Regions from separate parts of the Vibrio astriarenae genome, predicted to be linked through region 1. Evidence: predicted binding sites of a transcription regulator. Region 1 holds the regulator's gene; each other region holds the start of a gene.

Region 1 (3,283 bases):
TTTTGGATTTAAAAACTTGCTCATCGTGCAGACTCCTGTCGCCAATTTAAGCTAATGATTCAGGTGAGTATACAGACAGGATAGGAGGTATTTTTCTTTCAATCAAAACGAACAAAGCCAGCAAATAGTGCTGACTTTGGTGTTTGAAGGTTTGTGGAGCTTAATTAATCTGGCTAGCGAGATCTTCACGTTGAGGTTGGGGGATCACAGTCCAGTGTGTGCCGCGAATCGCCCCTTCCAGTGAATAGAGTAGCTCAAGGCTAACCGGTGTTGTGTGCGACTCTTGTATCGCTTGATAAGCTCTCACCGCTCCCGCTTCTTCTAGTTGAGTCACAGTCTCGATTCCAGCTTTTTTTAGCATTCTCTCTGTTGCAAGACGAAGGTTAGGGAGATCTTTTAAACGTTGAGGCTTCGTTGTTTCTTGCTTCACTTTATCAGCAACAGCCGCTTTGAGAGCGGTAGTTGCTACCGATAGAAGGCGCGCAGGCTCATTGACCCACGAATCAGGTAGCTGGAAGTATTTAGTGACGACAGGAAAGCCCCGCTTCTCATAAACATAAGGCTCGAGTTCGTGTTGAGAGATCGCAGTTTCTAGGTCAGCACACTTACGAACGTGTAGCTTGTTCTTCACGACCAATGCAAACATTGTGTCATTGACGAATATGCCAAAGCCACCAAACATTGATCGTGACTTGACAGTGCCAAGTTGCTCGAATAAGCGCATCGAGTCTTTTAAAATTGGTTTATCCATGCTTTGTATTCTCGGTGTAGAAATTTCACGCCACCAAATTCAGGCCCGAGAGAATAGCAAAAAACAGCATGCCCTTTGTCATGGAAAGGTTATGCTCGTGTATTTTACCATCGGCAACCCCGCTACCTTTCCTGAATAATATCATAGTTATGAATAAAATTCTGATTAAGGCCGGAAGCTTTGCGTCCCATCTTTTCAAATGGTTTGCCCTGTGCGTGGCTCTCAAAAGAGCATAAAGAAAAGCGGAATAGGTATCACATCTTGAAAGGTGATAATGTGATGTTGATTCAAAAAAATAACCCTAACATTTTGCATGCGTATGCATAGTGCCAGGGTTAATAGTTTTCTTATGAAATCAGTATCTTACTTGTTGAGGTCGCGTACGGTTAAACGTTCAACAATTTCTGGATGCATTTCGAACACACGCTTTTCATGCTCTTTGTCTTTGATGCGCTCTAGTAAGATCTCAAAGGCATTTTTACCCACACGGCGTTTCGGTTGGTGAACCGTCGTTAGTGGTGGTGAAAAGTATTCGGCAAGTTCGATATTGTCATAGCCGATGATTGACATGTCTTCTGGAATTCGGATGCCATTTTCTTGCAGGCGGCTCATAAGCCCGAGTGCCATAGTATCGTTGAAACAGAAGACAGCGGTAGGCTTCTCATCCATGGCAACAATTTTGTCTGCGGCTAATACAGCAGTATCACACTCGAAGTTACCTTCCAAGATCCAGTCTTCGACGACATCAAGTTTTGCTTCATTCATCGCGCGGCGGAAGCCGTTAATACGCTCTTTACACGCCGCTTTTTCGAAGTGACCACTTAGACAGGCAATCTTATCGTGACCTTTTTCGATCAGATATTTCGTCGCTAGGTAGCCACCTTCTTCTGAGTTGTCGATAATCTTATCTGCTTGTGAAGTCTCTGGGCCCCAGTCCATGATTACTTTAGGAATATCTGGGTGGCCGTCCAGCATTTCACTTAGCTCTTCGGTTAAGTCTGAACACATCACCAAAATGCCGTCAACACGCTTTTCTGCAAGCATACGGATGTAATCACGCTGCTTTTCGTATATACCACCAGTGTTACACAAAATTAGCGTGTAACCTTGACGGTAACAGTAGCTCTCAACACCATCGATGACTTCTGAGAAGAAAAGGTTGGTAGATTGGGTAACGAGCATACCAATCGTGCGTGTGGTGTTGCATTTAAGGCTGCGGGCAACCGCACTGGGTGCATAGTTTAGCTCTTTTACTGCCTTCATTACTTTTTCTTGAGTTGTTTCAGCAACAAAGCGCGTTTTGTTGATAACGTGCGAGACAGTCGTTGTTGAGACACCGGCAAGACGCGCAACATCTTTTATCGTGGCCATAGTTGTGGTCCTTGATTCGTATTTTTATGTACCGCACGTTGCTCAAGCGGTGACTAAAACCTAGTATGAGCCGTGTTGCGGTAGTCTTTTGTAGGAAAAAACCAAATAAAAAACCGCTTTGTTGAAAGCGGTTTAAAAACATCCGAGTATTTTAGACTGCTATCGTTTGCGACGCAATCCTAATCGTTTTGATCTAAGACTGCTCATCCAGTAAATATAAACAGTCTAGCTCAAGAAATGCCACTAACAGGCCACTAACCGCAGAATAGAAGCCAAAGTCATCTTTTTTCTGACAAAGTGCATGGAATTGGGGAGTCCAGCTGAGAATATGCTGTTTAATAAAGTTAGCTTGCTCGACAAGTGCTTGATTGATATATGCTTCTTGCTCTAGCTCGTTAGAGCGAATGATCAAGTTGCCCAGAAAATCGAGCTCAATCGCGATATGGTCTGCCGGTTCATTCATGCCTTTTGTGACTTGAATATTGTGCTTGGCAAGGACTTCATTCATCTCTTCAGCGGGTTTGCCGTTAAGAGTACCTGATTTATCAAGGTAGATTGACGCGTAGGGAAGAGCGCCTTCTTTGTCTGACTTTAGAAACAGCTCACAGAAGTCCGCAGAAAGCTCAAGTTGGGCATCTTCACGTACTTGTAGTCTATTCAGTGCATCAACGAGCTTTTCAACCGGTTTAGCTAATTGAACATTTTCTCCAAGGCCGGAGATAAATGCGCGGATCTCCGGGCTTTGATATTGCTCTAGACCTTGCTCATCAAGTTCGCTTGCAAATAGGCTCGACAGCCACCAATAAATCTCTGCACGTTTTTCATTAAACGCTTTGATCTCTTCAATCACGAGAAGCTCCAAATCATAAATGGATAAGTCATAAGTATAGAAAGGCTGTATTGAGAGCGCTATCTAGTTGATAGGTGGAGTATAAAGGGAAAATATGAATAGTGTTATTGGCTTGTGTGAATGAAAGTGATGGTTTGTGGGAAATTATGTCTAGGATCCAAGCGGATATATTTGAACGAGTGATTGTTGTGCACTTGCTTGCGTATTTGTGAGTGTCAGGGCGTAAAATCTTTAAAACTGAGTAATTGTGATTCATCAAGAAAACTCGAATAAAGTGCATCTTCAGGTTGAATAGAATGTAAATATGTCTA
Region 2 (3,283 bases), on a different replicon from region 1:
TTTTTGATATCTCGAATAAAGCCCATGTCCAGCATGCGATCTGCTTCGTCCAATACTAGCACTTCAAGCTGATCAAATCTGACGGCGTTTTGCTGATAGAGATCGAGCAATCGCCCTGGCGTCGCCACCAATACGTCAACTCCTTTACGTAAAGACATCATTTGTGGGTTGATTTTTACACCACCAAAAACCACGGTCGATTTAAGGTCGGTATAACGGCTGTATTTGAAGGCATTTTCTTGAACCTGTGCAGCCAGTTCACGAGTCGGCGTTAAAATCAAAGCGCGAACATGATTCGCGCGCACCCGCTGCCCATCAGACAAGCGCTGTAAAATTGGGAGAACAAATCCAGCAGTTTTACCTGTACCTGTTTGCGCTGCAGCCATGACATCTTTACCAGTAATCACAGCAGGAATCGCTTGCGCTTGGATTGGCGATGGCTCGGTATAGCCTTGCTCGTCAACCGCTTTTAATAGTGGAACAGATAAACCTAGGGAGGAAAAACTCATAGAAAGCGCTCGTATTGGGGTAGGGAGAGTAAGTAAGCATACTCTAAGAAATCAAAGGGTGCGTATTGTGAAGAGAGTTGAGGGAATATGCAAATGAATCAGCGTAGAGAGACAAAATAAATGAAGCCAGCATAACTGCTGGCTTCATTATGAGAATAACCAAGCGGTTTACTTAGCGATAAGACCATACTCTTTATCAAGTACGTCAATAATCTCTTGCTTAGGATTTGCACTCAATTTGATTGGCTGGCCAGTGATCTTCTCTGCAACTCCAGTATAAGTGCGAGAGATATCCATCAATGCTTCGACTGGCAACTCATTATCACGAGCGAGTGCATCGCGCTCAGGCATACGCTCTTTGTTAAGCAGAATATCTGGATCTGGGAAGTGGTTAAGTAGGAATTGGCGGAAGCCCTCTTTTGAGTTCTCCACGATGTTGCCGGCCAAGTATTCTTTAGTGTCCCAAATACGTGACGAGTCAGGCGTACCTACTTCATCCATGTAGATCAGTTTTTCAACTCCCTTTGAATCTGTGACGTAGCCGAATTCAAATTTGGTATCGACAAAGGTTTGGTTGACTTTTTCAAGCGCGTCACTGATAACGCCAAAGCCTTCTTTTAATAGCTTTTCGTAAAGGGCAATATCTTCCGCTTTTGAAAAGTTGAATGCTGAGAAGTTTTCGACAATGTTATTGCGTGTGATATTCACGTCATCAGCTTCTGGTACGCCTGGGATGCCTTTAAGAATACCTTTAGTTGATGGGGTCATAAGCAGCTCAGGCAGCTTTTTGTCTTTTTCTAGACCTTCAGGAAGCTCAATACCACAAAACTCACGCTCACCTTTCTCGTAGGCACGCCACATAGAGCCGGTGATGTACTGACGGCAAATTGCCTCAATCATGACAGGTTTTGCTTTTTGAACGATCCATACGAATGGGTGAGGGATGTCTAGGATATGGCTATCGGCTAGACCATTGTCTTTAAACAGCTTGAACCAATGATTAGAAATAGCATTTAGAGCCGCGCCTTTACCCGGAACACCTTTCAGGCCGCCTTCACCACGCCAGATACAATCAAACGCTGAGATACGATCACTGATCACCATGATGGCAAGAGGGGCGTCTTCAGCCACATCGTAGCCCTTTTCTTTAATCAGGCGACGGCTATCTTCTTCAGTTAACCAGTAAACAGAGCGAACTTTGCCACTGTGAACAGGTTTATCAGTGCGGATTGGAAGATCATCATTTACGGCTAGAACTTGATCAGCGAGGCTCATCTAGGCATTCCTATCGTGTTTTCATTCAGTTAGTACTGAATAGTCGGTTAATAAAATATCCTCGAAATTTGCTGAGGATAGGTACAACAACACGAATGATACCAGAACAAAATTGATGTTCCACCTAAAAAGCAAACGTTTGCTTTATTGTTGTTCAAAGTCATCTTTAAACAACTTTAATGAGGCTAATCGAACAACTCAGCCAAAGTCAATTTCGTGCTTAATGAATACGATCCATGTGTGGAGTGTGTAATTGCAAATCATTTAGGAACACAAGTTGACAGCCTTGGTCTTCGGCAAGTGATTGTAAGCAGTGTCGTTCAATCGTAGAGAAACGACCAGAAGTAACAATTGCACTAGCGCTACGAGCTTGAAGTGCACGAGTGACGACTTCAAGTTCACTGAATTGGTGAGAAGCTTTAAGTTGCATGACTTTATCGACATCGACAGCGTAGTGAAGACATTCACCATAAGTTGGACGAGGGCATTCAGCCGTAAAGAAAATCCACTGACGTGACTCTGATGCTTGGGACAGTTGAGCAAATACGCTTTGAGGAATACTCATAGCACTCGATGAATTGAAAGACGCAGGGGAAGCGGGCATGTGTGATTCAATGTGATACATATTTACTGTCTCCATATACATACTGTATGCGTATACAGTATTGCTGTTTTCACAATTGATCAAGAGTGAAGATAAAAAATGTTGAAAAAGTGTACTCAAGTAGCAAGTGTGTGATGACAGTTATGTCACATGGATTGGCGAGAAGATTAGCACTGATAAATAGAGGGTTGTCAGGAAGCAAGCTAGACTTAACCGTAATCAAAGTTGTTCAGATAGGGGTAAGTATGCGAGAAGTGATTTTGACGATGTTTATTGTAAGTGTATTGGGTGGCTGTCAGCTAACTCGTGTTGAAGGCAAAGTGAAGGACGTAGACGTAAAAGTCAGTACAAAAGACGGCAATCGTTCCGACGGAGAGTTCTGTCCGCCGGGTCACGCGAAAAAAGGATGGTGTTAATGGTTGTCTTCAAGGTCTTCTATAGCCTCAATGACTTGAGAACTTGATTGCTCGTGGGCCATCAAAATTAGACCGAGCAGAGCCTGTGCTTTGTCCGCAACCGCGGCTGGCTCATGAAGGATTTTCATTACCTTGCTATGCAATAGATTAATTTCATGTTCAACAAAGCCGCGACCTTCTTCTTCTCTGATGAAATCATCCGGTGCGCTATCAAATTGCAAGTGCAGTAGCTCGTTATCTAGCTGGGTATCAATGAGCCTCTCAGGTAGCCAGACTTCTCCTGTAACAATCTCTGGATCAGAGCCTTCAGGAAGCGTATCTAAAATGATCTTTAAATCAGAGACTTTCACTCTTTGTAACTCGGTTATTATGAAAACAAATATCTATCGGCCCATTGTCGCAAATCTTTAACGACAATGACATAATGTGCGCTATGTCACGAGAACTACTCACTTTGTGGGGGGGATTAATGGACGTGA
Region 3 (3,283 bases), on a different replicon from region 1:
TTGACCAAGCGAGTTTTCTGCTCGACAGGAAGCCACCATAACACCGCAATACTCGTTGCAACGAGAAGTAATAAGGTGATGACAACAATGGCTAGCCACTTCTTCATTCACGGCATCCTTGTGTGATTAACGGCTGAGTTGATAGCACATGCTATAGCTTGGAACAGTTTAATCATGACGGCAACAAAAAAAGCCCTTCAAAAGAAGGGCTTGTAAGCTAGTTATCAGTTTTTATTAGAATCAATCGAGTTGTGGACCAGCCGCAACCAGTGATTTGCCTTCGTCGTTGTCAGTGTATTGAACAAAGTTATTGATAAAGCGCTGTGCGAGATCTTCCGCTTTGCTTTCCCACTGTAGTGGGTCTACATAGGTTTCACGTGGATCTAGGATGTCTTTATCAACACCAGGAAGATCCAATGGAACTTCAAGGTTGAAGATTGGGATTTGCTGAGTTTCAGCGTCATCAATTGAGCCATTAAGGATAGCGTCAATGATACCGCGTGTATCTTGGATAGAGATACGTTTACCCGTGCCATTCCAGCCTGTATTGACTAGGTAAGCCTCTGCTCCAGCGGCTTCCATACGTTTCACTAGCACTTCTGCATATTGCGTTGGGTGCAGCGTCAAGAACGCAGCGCCGAATGCGGCAGAGAAGGTGGGTGTTGGCTCAGTAATGCCACGTTCTGTACCTGCCAGTTTAGCGGTAAAGCCTGATAGGAAGTGGTACTTGGTTTGCTCAGGAGTGAGCTTCGCCACAGGTGGTAAGACACCAAATGCATCTGCTGTTAAGAAAATAACCTTCTGAGCATGCCCAGCTTTAGACACCGGTTTAACGATATTGTCGATATGATGGATTGGGTAAGAAACACGAGTGTTCTCTGTTTTCGAACCATCATCGAAATCGATAGAGCCATCGTTACGCACGGTGACATTCTCGAGTAGAGCGTCACGGCGGATAGCGTTATAAATATCTGGCTCAGCTTCTTTAGATAGACGAATCGTCTTCGCGTAACAGCCACCTTCAAAATTGAAGATACCGTCGTCGTCCCAACCGTGTTCATCATCACCAATAAGCTGGCGTTTTGGATCCGTCGATAGCGTGGTTTTACCTGTGCCCGATAGGCCGAAGAATACCGCGACATCGCCCTCTTCACCGACGTTTGCCGAGCAGTGCATTGATGCAATACCTTTCAATGGCAACAGGTAGTTCATCATCGCGAACATGCCTTTTTTCATCTCACCGCCGTACCAAGTACCGCCGATAATCTGCATGCGCTCTGTTAAGTTGAAGGCAATGAAGTTTTCAGAGTTCAGACCATGCTCTTGCCACTTCGGATTGGTTGTCTTCGCGCCGTTCATGACAACAAAGTCAGGCTCGAAGTTTTGCAGCTCTGCTTCTGTTGGGCGAATAAACATATTTTTAACAAAGTGAGCCTGCCAAGCCACTTCTGTAATGATACGCACACTTAGGCGAGTATCTGGGTTTGCACCACAGTAACCGTCGATAACGAACAGGCGTTGACCTGATAGTTCTTCAGTCACCAGTTGTTTTAGATCACGCCAGACCTCTGTTGAGATTGGCTTATTATCATTCTTACCTTGATCTGACCACCACATGGTATCGCGCGTTGAATCGTCTTTGACAATGTATTTGTCTTTCGGCGAACGCCCGGTAAAGATACCCGTGTCGACAGCAACAGCGCCTAATTCAGTCACTGTGCCTTTTTCAAAACCTTCTAATTCTGGGCGAGTTTCCTCTGCGAACAGCTGGTCGTAACTGGGATTGCGAACAATCTCTTTAACGCCAACAAGTCCGTATTTGGAAAGATCGAGTGTTGCAGCCTTTGTATGTTCCATAACAGTCATAGGTGCTCCTTTTAAGAAGTGTAGGGATTTTGTAAGAGTGTTTTTATTTTAATCTGTCCACCATGCTAGCAACGCGACGGGGTTAAAACAGGGAGATAGCTCAAAAATTATCCACCAATTTTTTGTGGTTTTTGTGCCTACATCACAAGCTGGTTGAAATATTCTATCGTTAACTGAAAGGTTTGCGCTATAGGTCTATTATTAATAAATTGTAAAAATAAAGTTAAATTAAATTGTGATGCAGGCAGGGGTTTTCATGAACTGCAGGCATAAAAAAGACCAGCCATAAGGCTGGTCTAGTACGTATTTTATGTGCTTTATTGTTAGAGCAAATTAATGGATGGTGTCGCTACCTTTACCACCCGTTGCTTCAGCGAAAAGTTCTGCTACTTGAGCTGAATCAAAGGAGTAATTGCTGCCACAGTAGTCACAGTGAAGAGCGATACTCCCTTCCGTTGCTAGGATGTCATCTACTTCAGCGCGATCTAACGTTACGATCGCAGAGCCGCTACGCTCACGAGAACAACCACAGAAGAACTCAACTGGCTGAGGTTCAAACAGACGAACCTTCTCTTGGTTGTATAGACGATATAGTAGCTCTTGCGCTTCAAGAGTGAATAACTCTTCGTCTTTTACTGTGTTAGTCAGCTGTTCTAGGTGCTCGAAGTCATCTGGTGTGCCTGTTCCGTCTGGCATTACCTGAATCAGCATACCAGCAGCGTGCGCTTTGCCTTCTAGCTCGCCAGTGCGAATCCAAAGACGCGTCTTTAGCTGCTCAGAGTTTGCGAAGTAGTTTTCGATCACTTCTGTTAGGTTGTCACCCTCTAGGCCCACCACACCTTGGTAGCGCTCGCCTTTTTTCGGGTCGATGGTGATCACTAGGTAACCTTTACCCATCATGTCATGCAGGCTTGCGTCATCCGCAATATCGCCTTCCCAGCGCGCGACACCACGCACTTTCTGATCGTGGTCACCGTTAATCACAGCCAGAGAGACAGGGCCATCACCTTGAAGCTGGATAGTGATAGAGCCTTCAAACTTCAGCGTCGCTGTCAGTAGAGTGGTTGAAACCAGTAGCTCACCCAATAGCGTTTTTAGTGGCGCTGGGTATTCCTTGCTAGAGATAATCTGTTGGTATGCATCATCCATTTGTACCAACTCGCCACGTACAGAAAGGTCTTCAAATAGGTAGCGATTTAAAACATTGTTTGCCATAGAAGGAAGCTCCAGCTTATTGGTGTTTAAACTTAATGATATCGCGACGCTGCTTTTTATCAGGGCGTCGGTCAGGGCTCGGGTTGTGTGCGTGTAGCTTACGCTGCATTGCGTTACTTTCACGTTTTTCGACACTCTCCGAGGTTTCGCTGTACAGCGTTTGCGCTTCAGGCGCGCCGCGACGTTGGTCAGAGATACGTTC

Evidence for each region. The regulator PurR, encoded in region 1, represses purine synthesis genes. The targets are predictions, from matches to a motif close to TNANGNAAACGTTTNCNTNA.
Region 2: a site for PurR is predicted at 1,912-1,931, ahead of GT360_RS08840 (phosphoribosylaminoimidazolesuccinocarboxamide synthase). Genes of this name have one in related genera too.
Region 3: a site for PurR is predicted at 2,037-2,056, ahead of pckA (phosphoenolpyruvate carboxykinase (ATP)). Genes of this name have one in related genera too.

Annotation. Positions count from the first base shown of each region.
Region 1 is NZ_CP047476.1:27,461-30,743, forward strand. Features, by position in the region: gene GT360_RS14655 (TVP38/TMEM64 family protein) at 1-24, opposite strand, end outside; gene GT360_RS14660 (TfoX/Sxy family DNA transformation protein) at 161-751, opposite strand; cyclic di-GMP riboswitch class I at 861-970, opposite strand; gene purR (HTH-type transcriptional repressor PurR) at 1,115-2,122, opposite strand; gene torD (molecular chaperone TorD) at 2,316-2,969, opposite strand.
Region 2 is NZ_CP047475.1:1,875,033-1,878,315, reverse strand. Features, by position in the region: gene GT360_RS08845 (DEAD/DEAH box helicase) at 1-509, opposite strand, end outside; gene GT360_RS08840 (phosphoribosylaminoimidazolesuccinocarboxamide synthase) at 678-1,784, opposite strand; gene GT360_RS08835 (hypothetical protein) at 2,005-2,409, opposite strand; gene GT360_RS08830 (hypothetical protein) at 2,523-2,804, shown strand; gene GT360_RS08825 (VC1380 family protein) at 2,801-3,154, opposite strand.
Region 3 is NZ_CP047475.1:2,983,713-2,986,995, reverse strand. Features, by position in the region: gene GT360_RS13855 (AsmA family protein) at 1-107, opposite strand, end outside; gene pckA (phosphoenolpyruvate carboxykinase (ATP)) at 241-1,866, opposite strand; gene hslO (Hsp33 family molecular chaperone HslO) at 2,200-3,081, opposite strand; gene hslR (ribosome-associated heat shock protein Hsp15) at 3,098-3,283, opposite strand, start outside.